4 regions of the Chromobacterium subtsugae genome follow, and region 2 is predicted to be linked to each of the others. Evidence: predicted binding sites of a transcription regulator. Region 2 holds the regulator's gene; each other region holds the start of a gene.
The links. Region 2 encodes FNR, which switches genes on or off when oxygen is low (the NO sensors DNR and NnrR bind a similar motif). Its sites were predicted from a motif close to TTGATNNNNATCAA; they were not measured.

Region 1 (4,275 bases), 2.3 Mb from region 2:
AGGTCACGATCATGAAGATGGCGGTGTAGCGGTCCAGCTTCGACGATTCGATGGTCTTGCCGCTTTGGCGCAGCTGCTTGATCACCAGGCCGTTGAAGCCTTCCTTCGCGCCCAGGTAGTGGCCCAGGAAGGACTTGCTGATGGCGACCATGGCGATGATAGGCGCTACCCATTCCATCACCGGGTTCTGGAAGTGGTTGGCCAGGTAGGACAGGATGGAGATGTTCTGGGCCTTGGCGGCGGCCAGGTCGGCCGGGCTCAGGCTGAACACGCAGCTGAACACGAAGAACATCACGGTCAGCACCATCATGGTGTGGGCGCGGATCAGCACGCGGCTGGAAGATTGCTCGGCGTCATCGCCGTGCAGCTTGCGCTGGTCGACGGAGAAGGACGAGATGATGGGCGAGTGGTTGAACGAGAATACCATCACCGGGATGGCCAGCCACAGCGTCTTGTAGAAGGCGCCGCTGGACACGGCGTCGCCCAGGCTGCCGGCGTGGCGGATGGCGGTGTCGCTCCATTGCGGGATCAGGTACAGCGCCAACATCATCAGCACCACCACGAACGGATACACCAGGATGCTCATCGCCTTGACGATCATCTGGCCGCCCAGGCGCACGATGGACATCAGGCCCAAAATCAGCGCCAGCGAGAACACCGCGCGGGTGGCGATGCCGGTGCCCACTTCGATGTGCAGCTGGTTGTTCAGGAAGGACAGCACCGTGTTGGTGATGGCCACGCTGTACATCAGCAGGATCGGGTAGATGGCGAAGAAGTACAGCAGGGTGATGATTTTGCCGGCGCCGGCGCCGAAGTGCTCTTCCACCACTTCGGTGATGTCCGCGCCTTCCTTGCTGCCGGACAGCACGAAGCGGGTCAGGCCGCGGTGCGCGAAGAAGGTCAGCGGCAGGGCCAGGATGGCCATCAGCATCAGCGGCCACAGGCCGCCGATGCCGGCGTTGATCGGCAGGAACAGGACGCCGGCGCCGATGGCGGTGCCGTACAGGCCGAGCATCCAGGTGGTGTCGTGCTTGGTCCAGCCGGAGGAGCCGGATCGCGGGGCGGTTGAAGCAATGGCTTGAGACATGATGTGGTGCCTTCTAAAGACAAGTTTTTGCAATTACCGAGTCGATTTCCCGCAGTCGTTTCAGGCTGCCGGCCATCGAGAGAAGCTTGGTGCTTGCCGGGGAGCGATTGAGCGGATCGCGCTGTGTCCGGCTGACTTGCTGCTCATCGTAAGTGCTTTGTAATTAACAAGGTACACATTTAAGAACATCAGTTGATTCTAATCAAGTTAAATTTGTATCTAAACGAACAAGCGAACATGGATTGCGGCCGGCGTGGATGCTGGTTTTAAAATGCTAAAAAGATAAATTGGCAATTTTGTTTCAAAAACCAGTAATTAAGTTTTATTAATCTTGGTTTTTGGCATTAAATTTTAATAAAATTCCTTGTTGTGAAAATTTACAGCCGTGATGGTGGGGTTCGGCGTTGAGGCATTGCTTCGAGTTTTTGCTCGATTTTGGCGCGGGGCGGCTGGAAGAGAGCGGGGCAGGCTGGCTTCGACGATTTCGGCATGGCCGCATCCGGCGGCGCGGATCCGCGTCCAAATGGCTGGCGATTGTGAATGGATTGTATCTTGATGAAATTAAAAGACTATTATCTGACGGATTCGGATGGGGGGGGCGGCGCGCTGGGTTCCAGGCGAGCGGAACCTGGCAGGGCGATTTCGTTGTTGGAAATTGTTCGGAGTAGGATTGAATATGAAGAATACTGGCTATTTAATGTTCGAATGTGAAAATATTTTGTTTCAAATGAACATTTAATGTTTCGTATGCGAATTTTCCGTGGGGTGCGGGGAAAAATGAGCCGAAAGTGGTGACGCCGCCGCTGCCGCCGGCAAGCCAATGAAAACGACGGCACCGGCGTTTTCGCGGCGGCCGCATGGCGGCGTTTCGCCCGGCGGCGGGCGGATTGGGCGGCATGGGCGCGGGGAAGTCGTGGCGGCTGGCGGGTTTATCCAGAATGGGAAGGCGGGCTTGTGTTGATGGTTATCAAACACGAATTTACGGAAACGAACATAGAATTTTCCTAATTTGCAAGGAATGCGAATGGCTGCCGCCAGATGGGAACCGGTTCGCCCCTTGCCTGCCGCTTTTCCATATTGATAGAGACAAACGCCATGAGTCATTCCTCCACTCTCGCCTACGTGGCCGACGAGGCCGCCAGCAAGCAACAGGCGCTGCGCAGCGAGCCGGGCCGCTACCTCCTCAGCGCCGCGATGGCCGGCGCGCTGATCGCCGTGGTGCTGGCGGTCAGCCTGAAGCTGGGCCAGGTGTTTTTCGCCGCCGGCGACTCCGGCTATTACATCGCCACCGCCGGCTTTTTCGGCGTGGCGCTGGTCAGCATCATCGTCTGCAAGGTGGAGTTGTTCACCAGCAATGTGATGTACTTCACCGTCGGCGCGCTCAGCGGCCGCTGCCGGCTGTGCTATCTGCTGCGCAGCTGGGCGATGGTCTATCTGGGCAATCTGGCCGGCGTGCTGTTGTTCGTCGCCGTGCTGGCGGGCGCGGGCGGCATGGGCGCGCTGCCGGCCGACCACCTGCTGTTCAATGTGGTGCAGCACAAGGTGCATGCCCCGGCGATGGAGATCTTCTGGAAAGGCGTGCTGTGCAATTGGATCATCTGCCTGGCGGTATGGGTGCCGATGCGGCTGGCCAACGAGGCGGCGCGCATCCTGGTGATCATGCTGCTGGTGTTCGTGTTCTTCTTCTCCGGTTTCGAGCACAGCATCGCCAATATGGCCTTTTTCGCGCTGGCGAAGATGCAGGGCATGGCCGGGTTGGCGTGGGGCGACATCCTGCACAATATGCTGCCGGCCACGCTGGGCAATATCGTCGGCGGCGCCATCGGCGTCGGCCTGGTGGTGTTCCGGCTGGAACGTCACACCTTGCGGGCGGTCTGATGCCTTAGGGAAGCATCCCTGCCGGTGGATGGCATGTGGATGTTCGGTTTCGAATGTAGTCGGCGCGGTACATGGCGTACTGCGCCGATTTTGCTATAAACCATTGAGAAAATAAGGATATTTGACGCATCCGGCATGTTGCGCCGCGGGATCGAAACCGCGCCGAAAGCGATGGCTGACTTGACTAAGATCAAGCGAAATTTTCGAATTCGAATGTACGATGTGTTCAATATCTAACACTTACTGGATCAGCCAAGAAGGAGGCACCAGATGGACGCCATCACTCAAAATGCTACCCAAGCCAACCCGTGGCGCGATTTCGCCGCCGGCGACTGGCAGAGCAAGGTCGATGTCCGCAACTTCATCCAGCTGAACTATCAGCCGTACGAAGGCGACGACAGCTTCCTGGCTGGCGCGACCGATCGCACCAAGAAACTGTGGGACGCGCTGGGCGAGCTGCTGAAGCAGGAACGCGCCAAGGGCGTGCTGGACGTGTCCGCCGACCGCGGCTCCTCCATCACCGCGCACGACGCCGGCTACATCGACCAGGCCAATGAAGTGATCGTCGGCCTGCAGACCGACGCCCCGCTGAAGCGCGCCATCATGCCGAACGGCGGCCTGCGCATGGTCGAGAACGGCCTGGAAGCTTTCGGCTTCAAGCTGGACCCGATGATCAAGGAAGTGTGGGAAAAGTATCGCAAGAGCCACAACCAGGGCGTGTTCGATGTCTACACCCCGGAAATCATGGCTTGCCGCAAGTCCGGCGTGATCACCGGCCTGCCGGACGCCTACGGCCGCGGCCGCATCATCGGCGACTACCGCCGCGTGGCCCTGTACGGCACCGACTTCCTGCGCGCCGAGCGCCAGCAAGTGTTCCATGAACTGGACAACGCCACCTTCACCGACGATGTGATGCGCCAGCGCGAAGAGCTGTCCGAGCAATTCCGCGCGCTGGACGAGCTGAAGCAGATGGCCGCCAAGTACGGCTACGACATCAGCCGCCCGGCCGCCAATGCCCGCGAAGCGGTGCAGTGGGTGTACTTCGCCTACCTGGCCGCCGTCAAGGAACAGAACGGCGCCGCCATGTCCTTCGGCCGCGTGTCCACCTTCCTGGATGTCTACATCGAGCGCGACATCGCCGCCGGCGCGCTGACTGAGGCGCAAGCTCAGGAAATGATCGACGACCTGGTGATCAAGCTGCGCATCGTCCGCTTCCTGCGCACGCCGGAATACGATCAGCTGTTCTCCGGCGACCCGACCTGGGTGACCGAATCCATCGGCGGCATGGGCGAAGACGGCCGCACCCTGGT
Region 2 (4,275 bases):
GCAACGAAACCTTCGGCCTGTCGATCGAGGAAGTGGAGCAGTGCAACCGCCTGGTCACCATCCCCGGCAACCCCGACTACTTCTCGCTGAACCTGGCGATGGCGGTGCAGGTGATGACCTACGAGCTGTTCAGCCACACCGGCGTGAACGTGGAATACCTGCGCGCCGACGGCGAAGCCGCCACCCAGGGCGAGGTGGAAGGCATGTGCGGCCACCTGGAGCAGGCGATGGACGACATCGGCTACTTCCGCCGCCGCAACAGCGAGCGGCTGATGCGCCGCATGCGCGCGCTGTTCAACCGCTCCGGCGTGCTGCGCGACGAAATCGACATCCTGCGCGGCTTCTTCAAGCAGGTGCAGCGCGCCGCCGACGGCAGCCTGAAGCGGGATGAAGACTGAACAGCCGTTCTCTCTGCCCTACGCGCACCCGGCGGTGCGCGATCTCGCCTTCCTGCTGACCTCCCCCTCCCCCTGGCAATCCGGCGCCGACCTGCCGCCCGAGCGGCTGCTGGGCGCCGACGGCGCGGCGCTGCTGGGCCGGCTGGAGCGCGAGCCGGCGCCGCTGCTGGACTGGCTGGCGGCAGCCCAGCACAGCCGGCTGGGAAAATATGCCGAACGCTTGCTTTCTTTCTGGTTTCGCGCCGCGCCGCACATTCGCCTGGCGGCGGAAAATCTCACCGTCATCAACGAAACGCGCCGCACCCTGGGCGAATTCGACTTCCTGCTGTGGCTGGACGGCGAACCCTGGCACCTGGAAACCGCCAGCAAATTCTACCTGCAACTGGGCAACGGGCCGGACACGCTGGTCGGCCCCAGCCTGCGCGATGCCTGGCGGCTGAAAGCGACCAAACTCGCAACACAATTGCAACTGAGCCGCCATCCCGCCGCCGCCGCGCAACTGCCCGATGGCTTCGCCGCCTGCCAGACCGGCGCGCGCCTGAGCGGCTGGCTGTTCTACCCCGCCGGCCAGGCCTGGCCGCCACCCTCCGGCGCATTGCGCGGCTGGCACGCGCCGCTGCTGCCGGCTTGGCCGCAAACGCTGCCCGGCTCGCGCTGGGCCTGGCTGCCGCGCCTGTCCTGGCTGGCGCCGGCCCTGCTCGACGCATCCCGCGTCCACAGCCAGGCCGCGCTGCGCGAACAACTGCTGGCCTGCGCCGCGCCGCAGCTGGTGGCGGAGCTGCAGCCGGCCGGCGGCGGCCTGTGGCGGGAGACGGCGCGCGGCTTCGTCACCCCGGACGGCTGGCCCGATCCGGCCCGGTTGGCGGAGCTGCAAAGCAAACTGCCGCAGCCATGAAAAAAGGCAGGTCCGAAGACCTGCCTTTTTTGCCCAGCGGCGGGCTCAGTGGCCGTTGGCGTGCACGCAGCCGGCGATCAGGTTTTTCAACTCCTCCACCTTCACCAGCTGGATGTGCTTGTGATCGACAGTGATCCAGCCCTGCTGCTGGAACTTGGACAGCGTGCGGCTGACCGTCTCCAGCTTCAGGCCGAGGAAGCTGCCGATTTCCTCGCGGCTCATCCGCAGGATGAAGTCGTTGGCGGCGAAGCCGCGGGTGGACAGCCGTTGCGACAGGTTCAGCAGGAAGGCGGCGATGCGCTCCTCCGCCTTCATATTGCCGAGCAGCAGCATCACGTTCTGGTCGCGCACGATCTCGCGGCTCATCAGCCGATAAAAGTGGTGCTGCAGGCTGGGAATGTCGCGGCTCAGCGACTCCATCCGGTTGAACGGCAGCTCGCACACCTCGCTGTCCTCCAGCGCGATGGCGTCGCAGCTGTGGTTGTTGGTGGAGATGCCGTCCAGGCCCATCAGCTCGCCGGACATCAAGAAGCCGGTCACCTGCTCGCGGCCGTCCTGGCTGGCGACGCAGGTCTTGAAGAAGCCGGTGCGCACCGCGTACAGCGACTTGAAGCCCTCGCCGCTGCGGAACAGGTACTCGCCGCGCTTCAGGCGGCGGCTCTGGCGGATCACCGTATCCAGCTGGCTCATCTCTTCGCGGTTGAGGCCGACCGGCAGGCACAGCTCGCGCAGGCTGCAGCTGGAGCAGGAAATTTTCAGTGTGTGTAACGCTGTATGGTTTTGTTCAGACATGCTGTGTTTGCTGCAAGCTGGTGAAGCTTGACCCTTGTCAATGCGGAATTCGCAGGTTTTGCGCAAATTTACCAGTCCACCAGAAGTTTTACCATCCGAATACGACATGAAAACCACCCATCCGTTTTCCCCCGCCCATTTCGAGTTCGACCGAGAGCTGATCGAACGCCTGGATGGGTCGGGACCAAGATACACGTCATACCCGACTGCGGATCGCTTTACGCCGGGTTTCTCAGCACATGACTACCAGCATGGTCTGCAGCAGCGCCGCATCGGCGCCAACCGCAAACCTTTATCATTGTACGCTCATATACCATTTTGCAACACAGTTTGTTATTACTGCGCCTGCAACAAGATCATCACCAAAAACAAGAGCAAGGCCGACCAATACCTGGACTACCTGGAAAAGGAAATCCTGCTGGTGGCCGAACAGCTGGGCTGCCGGGAAAAGGTGATACAGCTGCACTTCGGCGGCGGCACCCCCACCTTCCTCGACGACGGCCAGCTGGCGCGGCTGATGACCATGCTCGGCACGCATTTCGAGTTCCTGAGCGACGGAGAATATTCCATTGAGATCGATCCGCGCAAGGTAAAACGCGAAACCATGTTCCGCCTGGCAGAATATGGCTTCAACCGGATCAGCGTCGGCGTGCAGGATTTCGACCCCGCGGTGCAGCGCGCCGTCAACCGCGTGCAGAGCGAACAGGAAACCCGCCAGGTGATAGCAGCCGGGCGCGAGGCCGGCATGAAGTCGGTCAGCCTGGACCTGATCTACGGCCTGCCGCTGCAAAGCCGCGACTCGATGCTGCGCACGCTGGAAAAGGCCATCGCCCTCGATCCCGACCGGCTGGCGCTGTACAACTACGCCCACCTGCCGACGGTGTTCATGCCGCAGCGCCGCATCAACGAAGCCGACCTGCCCAGCGCAGCCGCCAAGCTGGACATCCTGCAGGACGCGGTCAAGATGCTGAGCGACGCCGGCTACGTGTTCATCGGCATGGACCACTTCGCCAAGCCGGACGACGAGCTGGCGGTGGCGCTGCGCCAGGGCCGGCTGCAACGCAATTTCCAGGGCTACTCCACCCACGCCGACTGCGACATGCTGGCTTTCGGCGTGTCGTCCATCGGCAAGGTGGGCTCCAGCTACAGCCAGAACGACAAGATGCTGGAAGGCTATTACGCCGCGCTGGACGAGGGGCGCCTGCCGGTGGTGCGCGGGCTGACGCTGGACAAGGACGACGTGCTGCGCCGCACCATCATCCAGGGGCTGATGTGCCGCTTCTCGCTGTCGATCGAGGCGATAGAAGACATCTACGCCATCAATTTCGCCCAATATTTTGCGGCGGAAATGCCACAGATACGCGAATTCCAGCAGCAGGGGCTGCTGTCTTTCGATGGCGACTTCCTGATGGTGGAGCCCAAGGGCCGCTTCCTGATCCGCAATATCGCCATGATTTTCGACCGCCACCTGCGCGAACGCCGCACCCACGCCCGCTACTCGAAGACCATCTGAGCGCCCCCGCCGGCCACCGCGCCGGCGGCCCTGGCCGCATCCTCCATGAATCCCGCCTTGCGCTAAGCGGATTCACTTATACAGTGAAGAGCGAAGCACGCCGTTCGCATGTCCGGTGCGGGAGCGTTGTAATCATGGTCGATATCGAAGGAGCCCCGCCATGTCCACCCCCATCGTCAGGCTGATGCAGCGCCTGAGCTATCCCCAGCGCTTCGCCGTGATCGGCCTGGTCTTCGCCATCGCCCTGCTCTATCTGGTATACGGCTTGTACCGCAGCAATCAGGACAATATCGACTCCACCGCCAAGGAAAGAGTGGGCGTGGTCTACATGCAACCGCTGGCCGCGATGCTGGCGCAAGCCCAGCAGGCCCAGGAGCTGGCAGTGCGCGCGGCCCTGGGCGACGCCCAGGCTGGCAACGAGCTGCCCGCCGCCGCCCAGCAGCTGCAGGCCAGATGGCAGGCGTTGCAGGACAGCAACAGCCGGCTGGGGGCGGAACTGGCCAGCGACGCCGCCTGGAAAGACGCCGCCGCAGCCTGGGACAAGCTGAAAACCGCGCCGGCCGGCTCGGCCGAACAATGGATAGCCGCCTACGGCAATCTCAGCGACAAGCTGAACAATCTGATCGGCGCCATCAGCGACAACTCCAACCTGACGCTGGACCCCGACATCGACACCT
Region 3 (4,275 bases), 2.1 Mb from region 2:
TTGTGGCCGTACCACCACTGCACCATCGCGTCGACGGCGCCGGAGTAGACCGAATAGGACTTCCACAGCGTCACCGGCACGAAGGCGGAATTGACGATGTGCAGCAGCGCCACCGCCAGGATGAAGGCGCCGTAGAACCAGTTGGCCACGTAGATGTGCTTGACCTTGCGGATGGCGATGGTGCCGAAGAACACGATCGCGTACACCACCCAGGTGACGGCGATCAGCAGTTTGATCGGCCATTCGAGTTCGGCGTATTCCTTGCCGAAGGTGAAGCCCAGCGGCAGGGTGATGGCGGCCAGCACGATGACCAGCTGCCAGGCCCAGAAGGTGAAGGCGGCCAGCTTGTCGGAAATCAGGCGGACGTTACAGGTGCGCTGCACCACGTAATAGGAAGTGGCGAACAGGCCGCAGCCGCCGAAGGCGAAGATCACGGCGTTGGTGTGCAGCGGGCGCAGGCGGCCGAAGTGGAACCAGGGCCCGAAATTGAGCTCGGGCCATACCAGCTGGGCCGCAATGATGACGCCCACCAACATGCCGACTATGCCCCAAACTACGGTCATGATGGCAAATTGGCGCACCACCTTATAGTTATAAGTGGATTGCGTTTCCATTTAAGGTTTTCTCCAAGGTTGCTAACTCAGAACATGACAAACCGTGGCGACTTGAACTTTTTCCCCGCATCCCAATCTGCAGAGAAGAAGTCAGCCGCGGGGAACCGATCTATTTCAAAGTTGAACCAGGTGCTTGACCTGTACTGATAGGCTTTGATGTCTGTATTAGCATTTCGCCAGCCTTTCCGACAGCACCAAATTTCCACTCGAACAATGCCGTTATTCTAAATCAATTGCCATATGCGAGCCAGTTGCATAGCCGGCATGGATCGGTCCCTGCATGTCTTACGCGCGATGTTTCAAGGGTAGCAATGTGAACAGTTCATGTTGCCACTCATGCAATTGTATTGTCCTGTCGGCAACGCTCATTGACATGGATCAATGCAGCACGAGTGACGCCGCGAAATCCGCGGTAATGCTAGAATCATCAAGTTTTGCAACGCTTGCAGGCCGATCATGACCCAGTCCCTACCCGTGCATTATTCGCTGCGCCCGGTTTCGCCGGCCGCGCACCTGTTTGAAGTGAGCCTTACCGTGACGCACCCGGCCAAGAACGGCCAGGTGTTTTTTTTGCCGGCGTGGATTCCCGGCAGTTATATGATTCGCGAGTTTTCCAAGCACATTAGCGGTTTGTCCGCCGCGTCGGCCGGCAAGCCGGTGGCTTTGCGGCAATTGGCGAAAAACCGCTGGCAGGCCGACCCGGTCAAGGGGCCGCTGACGCTGAGCTATCAGGTTTACGCCTACGATCTGTCGGTGCGCGGCGCCTACCTCGACAGCGAGCGCGGCTTCTTCAACGGCACCAGCGTGTTTCTGGCGGCGGAAGGCTACGAGAACGACGCCTGCAGCGTGGATATCCATGCGCCGGAAGGCAAGTCTTATGCTGAATGGAAAGTGGCCACCAGCCTGCCGGCCGCCGACGTGAAGAAGAAATCCGGCTTCGGCCGCTACCAGGCGTCCAGCTATGACGAATTGATAGACCACCCGGTGGAGCTGGGCGATTTCCACAAGGTCAGCTTCAAGGCCTGCGGCGTGCCGCACGAATTCGTCGTGTCCGGCCGCTTCCAGGGCGACCTCAAGCGCCTGGCTGACGACACCAGGAAAATCTGCGAATACCAGATCGGCATGTTCGGCAAGCCGGCGCCGTTCGACCGCTACGTGTTCATGCTGTTCGTCGGCAAGGACATCTACGGCGGCCTGGAGCACCGCGCGTCCACCGCGCTGGTGGCCAACCGCGACGATCTGCCGGCGCCGGGCGCGACCGAAATCAGCGACGGCTACCTGAAGCTGCTGGGCCTGATCAGCCACGAATATTTCCACAGCTGGAATGTCAAGCGGATGAAGCCGGCGGTTTTCGCGCCGTATGATCTGAACCAGGAAGGCCATACCCGCCTGCTGTGGGCGTTCGAGGGCATCACCTCGTACTACGACGACCTGGCGCTGGTGCGCAGCGGCCTGATCGACGAGAAACGCTACCTGGGCCTGCTGGCCGAAACCATCACCGGCGTGCAACGCGGCGCGGGCAGAATGAAGCAGACGCTGGAGCAATCCAGCTTCGAAGCGTGGACCAAGTACTACCGCCAGGACGAGAACAGCCCCAACAGCATCGTCAGCTACTACACCAAGGGCTCGCTGGCGGCCTTGGCGCTGGACCTGCTGATCCGCCGCGACAGCCAGGGCAAGCAGTCGCTGGACGACGTGATGCGCGCGCTGTGGGCCAAGTGGCTGGCCGACGGCAAGGGCCTGGAAGAGGACGAGTGGGAGAAGATCGCCATCGAAACCTCCGGCCTCGACCTCAAGCCCTTCTTCGACCTGGCGCTGCGCTCCACCGCGGAGCTGCCGCTGGCTGAACTGCTGGCCAGCCAGGGCATCGAACTGCAATTCGAGGCGGCGCAAGGCGGCTCCGACCGCGGCGGCGTGGTGGAGGCTTTCGCCGCCAAGCCGGCGCCGCTGGCGCTGGGCGTCAAGACCGCGGCCGATGCCGCCGGCGTCAAGCTGGTCCAGGTGCTGGACGGCGGCGCGGCGCAGGCGGCCGGCCTGTCCGGCGGCGACGTGGTGGTGGCGGTGGACAAGCTGCGCGCCGTGGATCTGGACAAGCAGATCGCCCGCTACCAGGCCGGCGACAAGATCAAGCTGCACGCTTTCCGCCGCGACGAATTGATGGCTTTCGAGCTGACGCTGCAGGCGGCACCGGCGGATACCTGCCGCCTCAAGCCGCAGCCGCAGGCCGGCAAGTGGATAGCCGGCCGTTGAGCCGGAAATAGAGAACAAGCGAAAGCGGCGCCCTGCCCGGCGCCGCGGCGTCTATGAATGAGACCGGCGGCGACGCCGGCGCAAAGGAGGTTTCATGGCCCAGCAGCCAGAAGTGAAGTACCGCAAGGATTACCAGGCTCCGGCTTTCCTGATCGACCGCGTCGACCTGGTGTTCGACATCGAGGACAACGCCACCCGCGTGCATTCGCGGCTGGTGATCACCCGCAACGGCCAGTCGCAGGCCGCCGACCTGGCATTGAGCGGCAGCGCCAAGCTGCTGAGCGTGACGCTGGACGGCGACCGGCTGGACGACAGCCGCTACGCATTGGCCGACGACACGCTGACGGTGCGCGGCGTGCCGGACAGCTTCATCCTGGAGGTGGAGACCGAGCTCGATCCGGCCGCCAACACCAGCCTGATGGGCCTGTACGCGTCCGGCGGCAATCTGTTCACCCAGTGCGAGCCGGAAGGCTTCCGCAAGATCACCTACTACCTGGACCGTCCGGACGTGATGGCCAAGTTCACCACCACCATCAAGGCCGACAAGCAGAAGTACCCGGTGCTGCTGTCCAACGGCAACAAGGTGGGCGAGGGCATGGTGGACAAGAAGCGCCACTGGGTGAAATGGGTGGATCCGTACCGCAAGCCGGCGTATTTGTTCGCGCTGGTCGCCGGCAAGCTGGTGGCCTTGAAGGATAAGTTCACTACCATGCGTGGCCGCGAAGTGGCGCTGGAGATCTGGACCGAACCGGCCGACCAGGACAAGACCCAGCACGCGATGGACTCGGTCCGCCACTCGATGAAGTGGGACGAGGAGCGCTACGGCCTGGAGTACGACCTCGACATCTACATGATCGTCGCGGTCGGCGACTTCAATATGGGCGCGATGGAGAACAAGGGCCTCAACATCTTCAACACCAAGTATGTGCTGGCGCGCCAGGACACCGCCACCGATACCGATTTCGAAGGCATCGAGCGGGTGATCGGCCACGAGTACTTCCATAACTGGACCGGCAACCGCGTCACCTGCCGCGATTGGTTCCAACTGAGCCTGAAGGAAGGCCTGACCGTCTACCGCGACCAGGAATTCGGCGCCGACATGAACAGCCGCGCGGTCAAGCGCATCGAAGACGTCAAGGGCCTGCGCGTGTCGCAGTTCCCGGAGGACGCGGGTCCGACCGCGCACCCGATCCGCCCGGACAGCTATATCGAGATGAACAACTTCTACACCATGACCGTGTACGAGAAGGGCGCGGAAGTGGTGCGGATGTACGAAACCCTGCTGGGCCGCGACGGCTTCCGCAAGGGCATGGACCTGTACTTCAAGCGCCACGACGGCCAGGCTGTCACCTGCGACGATTTCCGCGCCGCCATGGCCGACGCCAACGACGCGGATCTGGAACAGTTCGCG
Region 4 (4,275 bases), 1.4 Mb from region 2:
CAGATGGACGAAATCCGCCCGGCGGTGCAGGCCGGCGTGGAACAGGTGCAGCAGGCGGCGCAGACGCTGGATTCGATCAGCCGCCAGGCCAGCAGCGCGCTGGAAAACGTCCACAACGTGGTGGTGGCGATGGGCGAGCAAAGCCAGGCCGGCACCAATATCGCCGGCAATGTCGAACAGGTGGCCGGCGTGGTGGAGGAAACGCAGAACTCGGTCAGCAACGCGGTGGAGGCGGTGCGCGACATCGACCAGCAAGCCGCCAATCTGCATCAGACCGTCGGCCGCTTCCGCCTGTAAACCCATCGCGGCACTTGCCGCCGCCGTTGCGGCTGGCATAATGGCTGCGGGCGCACGCTCCATGAAAGCAAGAAAAAAAACTGAGGACAGACAGGAACCCCAGCACGCTTCAGTGGAGAAACGTATGTCTGATGCCCGCATGCCGGCAGGCCGCATCGATTGGCTGCAACACAGCAAGGCGAGGGATGTGGAACTCGCCTTCGCCGATGTCCACGGCTTCGCCCGTGGCAAGACCCTGCCCGCTTCGGCCTTCATCCAGGGCCAGCAGCTGCGCATCGCCCGCGCGGTGCCGCTGCAAAGCTGCGTCGGGGAATTCCCCGACTACAGCTTCTACGGCGAACACGATCCGGACGTGACCCTCACGCCGGACTACGACACCCTGCGTCTCGTCCCCTGGGCCAAGACGCCGCGCGCGCTGGTGATCTGCGACTGCGTCGACCACGACGGCGGCCTGTCGCCGCTGGCGCCGCGCTCCATCCTGAAACAGCTGCTGGCGCGCTACGCCGCCCACGGCTGGACTCCCATCGTCGCGCCGGAGCTGGAGTTCTACCTGTTCGCCGCCCACGGCGACCCGGCGCAGCCGTTCCAGCCGCCGCAACTGCCCTGCGGCCGGCGCGAAACCGGCTTCGACGCCTTCGGCTTTTCCGCGCTGGGCGAACTGGAAGCCTTTTTCGACGAGCTATACCAGGCCTGCGAGACGCTGGGCATCGCCACCGACACCTGCGTGCACGAGATGGGCCCCAGCCAGTTCGAGATCAACCTCAAGCACGGCGACGCGCTGAAGCTGGCCGACGACACCTTCCTGTTCAAGACCGCGCTGAAGGAAATCGCCCACCGCCACGGCCTCAGCGCCGTGTGCATGGCCAAGCCGCTGCCCGGCCAGCCCGGCAGCTCGATGCACATCCACCAAAGCCTGGTGGACCGCCGCGGCCGCAACGTCTTCAGCGGCGACGGCGGCGAAGCCAGCCCGGCGTTCTTCGGCTTCATCGCCGGCCTGCAACGCTTCCTGCCGGAGCTGATGCCGCTGTTCTGCCCCAATCCCAACTCCTACCGCCGCTTCGTCAAGGGCATGGCGGCGCCGGTCAACCTCAGCTGGGGGCTGGACAACCGCTCGGTCGGCCTCAGGGTGCCGGTATCCGGCCCGGAGGCGCGCCGGGTGGAAAACCGCCTGCCCGGCTGCGACGCCAACCCCTACCTCGCGCTGGCCGCCAGCCTGGGCGCCGGCCTGGCCGGCATCGAACAGAAACTGACGCCGGACGAAGCGGCGCACGGCAATGTGTTCAAGCAGCAGGCCGCCAGCCTGCCGACCACGCTGGACGCCGCCTGCGCGGCGATGGCGGCGGCGGAAATCGGCGAAAAGCTGTTCGGCGCCGACTTCTGCCGCGCTTATCTGGCGGTGAAGGAGGTGGAGTTGACCGACTACCATCGCCAAGTCACCACCTGGGAGCGGCAGTACCTGGGGTTTCTGGTCTGATCGAGATCCTAGTCCTGCCTGGGTAAGCCACGACAACAACGCTGCGGAGTCCGCTACGCGGACAATGACTTTCACGGCGGTTCCGCCCGCCGAACGGGTCAGGAGGCTGTCTCGCCAGCCCCCTGACCACTCCAGGCGACCCCAGCGGCCCGAGAAACCCCGACAAAACAGTCTTGCGCCAGGCGCCGCCGATCAGAAAACGGCGGCTCTACAACTCCTGGCACAAAACTGTTTTGCCGGCACGGGTCGAAGGGGGATTCGGTCGGCTGCCGACATACCGCGCCATCGATATGCGTCCCGTCTCATGCAGCAGCCTTTGTTTCATTGCCCTGGATCAACACCAGCGCTCGCCCGGCGAGACGCCGCCTGCCCGGCGCGGTATGCTGAAGGCATCCCACCTGGCCGGTGTTTTTCGAAGGAGCTGCAGATGTACCGCCACATCATCGCCGCGATAGACGGCAGCAACAATTCCGACAAAGCGCTGCACGAAGCCATCCGCGTCGCCAAATTCAGCGACGCCCGGCTCACCCTGGTCCACATCGCCAGCCTGCGCGAACTGGCCGTCGACAGCCTAGGCGTCTACGCCGGCGACCCCGGCTACGACCTGGCGCTGCAACAAGGCCAGGAGGCGCTGGCGCGCGCGCAGCTGCTGGCGCGCGAGGCCGGCCTGCACAATGTGCTGAGCCATCTGGAAAAAAGCTGGGAAGGCGGCCACGACCTGGCCGACCTGCTGATAGGCTACGCCCGCTCGCAGCAGGCCGACCTGGTGGTGCTGGGCACCCATGGCCGCAGCGGCCTGGCCCACCTGTTCATGGGCAGCTTCGCCCAGGACGTGCTGCGCCGCAGCCACTGCCCGCTGCTGATCGTGCGCAGCACCGACGACGACGACATCCGCGTCGACTAAGCCCGCCATCCGGCCCGCCTGGCGCGGGCCGCGCCCCTGTCAGCGCCGCGCGGCGTGGACGAAGAATTCGTGGTTGCCGTCGCCGCCCTTGATCGGGCTGTCGAACCAGGCCAGCGTCTTCATGTTCTGCTCGGCCAGCACCCGGTTGATCTTGTCTTTCACCCGCGGATACAGGCTTTCGTCGCGGACGATGCCGCCCTTGGACAACCCTTCGCGCCCCACCTCGAACTGCGGCTTGACCAGGCTGAGCAGGCGGCCGCCCGGCTTCAGCAGCGGCAGCGCCGACGGCAGCACCAGGCTCAGCGAAATGAAGGACACATCGCAGACCATCAGGTCGAAGCCATCGCCGTCGTTGGCGGCCAGCAGCGCGGCGTGGTCGAGCGCGCGCGCGTTGACGCCCTCGAAGTAGCGCACCCGCGCGTCGTCGCGCAGCCGCTGATGCAGCTGATCGTGGCCGACATCCACCCCCACCACCCGGCGCGCGCCGTATTGCAACAGGCAGTCGGAAAAGCCGCCGGTGGACTGGCCGACATCCAGCGCGCACCAGCCATCCACCGCGATGCCGGCCTGCGCCAGCGCGCCCTGCATCTTCAGGCCGCCGCGCGACACATAGCGGTCGGCCGCGTCGGCGACCACCGCGAATTCGGCATGCGGCGGAAACTTCTGGCTGGCCTTGGCCACCACCGCGCCCTGATGGCTGACGCGGCCGGCGGCGATCAGGTTCTGCGCGGCGGTGCGCGACGCGGCAAGCCCTTGTTCCACCAGCAAAATATCGATTCGGATCATCCGTGCTCCCCGCGGCGGCTTGGCAATGAAACGCGACAGGTTGGACAAGCCGCCCCGCCCTGTCAAGCGGCGCCGCCGCGCCGCCGCGCGGCGAAAAAATGCCGCCCAAAGGTTTACAAGAAAATGCTAATAATGTTAGTCTAAATAACAATTGATTGATTTTATTCAATTATTCATCAGGATTCAGCCTGATGATCGACCGCCATTCGCCATCTCGCGACAGTCGATCATGCCAACAGGCTGGCTCCATCCATCATCCGCCCGCACCGCCGGGCGGCGCGGAAAGCCCGGCCCAAGCCGGCCCCGCCAGCGGCGCTCGCCTTAGAGCCGCCATCTTCCCATCCCTTACGGCGACGCGCCCCGCGCGGGGCTTCGGCGTCGCCGCCATCGCAAGGAGCGCAGATGGTTTTACGACTATCGCTGTTATTCACCGTATTGTTCGCCCTGTGGGGCGCGCTGGCCCCCGAACACATGGCCGCCGCCACCGGCCAGTGGCTGAGCTTCACCATCTCCCGCTTCGGCTGGTTCTACCTGCTGTCGGTGTTCGGCTTCCTGGTGTTCGCGCTGTACCTGGCCTTCGGCCGTTTCGGCCACATCCGCCTGGGCAAGGAGGACGAGGAGCCCGAATTCTCGCGGCTGAGTTGGTTCGCCATGCTGTTTTCCGCCGGCATGGGCATCGGCCTGGTGTTCTGGGGCGTCGCCGAGCCGATCTCGCACTTCGCCGCGCCGGCCAGCGCCGGCACCGCGCCGCAGTCGGCCGACGCCGCGCGCGCCGCGATGCGCCATGTCTTCTTCCACTGGGGCCTGCATCCGT

Region 1: a site for FNR is predicted at 3,146-3,159, ahead of pflB (formate C-acetyltransferase). Genes of this name have one in related genera too.
Region 3: a site for FNR is predicted at 983-996, ahead of U6115_RS18730 (M61 family metallopeptidase). Genes of this name have one in related genera too.
Region 4: a site for FNR is predicted at 2,096-2,109, ahead of U6115_RS22230 (universal stress protein). Genes of this name have one in related genera too.

Annotation. Positions count from the first base shown of each region.
Region 1 covers NZ_CP142381.1:3,758,326-3,762,600, reverse strand. The annotation lists gene U6115_RS17840 (HAAAP family serine/threonine permease) at 1-1,087, opposite strand, end outside; gene U6115_RS17835 (formate transporter FocA) at 2,183-2,965, shown strand; gene pflB (formate C-acetyltransferase) at 3,236-4,275, shown strand, end outside.
Region 2 covers NZ_CP142381.1:1,259,000-1,263,274, reverse strand. The annotation lists gene U6115_RS06155 (RNA methyltransferase) at 1-398, shown strand, start outside; gene U6115_RS06150 (DUF1853 family protein) at 388-1,293, shown strand; gene fnr (fumarate/nitrate reduction transcriptional regulator Fnr) at 1,339-2,085, opposite strand; gene hemN (oxygen-independent coproporphyrinogen III oxidase) at 2,192-3,598, shown strand; gene U6115_RS06135 (methyl-accepting chemotaxis protein) at 3,759-4,275, shown strand, end outside.
Region 3 covers NZ_CP142381.1:3,941,687-3,945,961, reverse strand. The annotation lists gene ccoN (cytochrome-c oxidase, cbb3-type subunit I) at 1-614, opposite strand, end outside; gene U6115_RS18730 (M61 family metallopeptidase) at 1,071-2,864, shown strand; gene pepN (aminopeptidase N) at 2,959-4,275, shown strand, end outside.
Region 4 covers NZ_CP142381.1:4,644,677-4,648,951, forward strand. The annotation lists gene U6115_RS22220 (methyl-accepting chemotaxis protein) at 1-297, shown strand, start outside; gene U6115_RS22225 (glutamine synthetase family protein) at 422-1,771, shown strand; gene U6115_RS22230 (universal stress protein) at 2,199-2,675, shown strand; gene U6115_RS22235 (TlyA family RNA methyltransferase) at 2,715-3,461, opposite strand; gene U6115_RS22240 (glycine betaine uptake BCCT transporter) at 3,864-4,275, shown strand, end outside.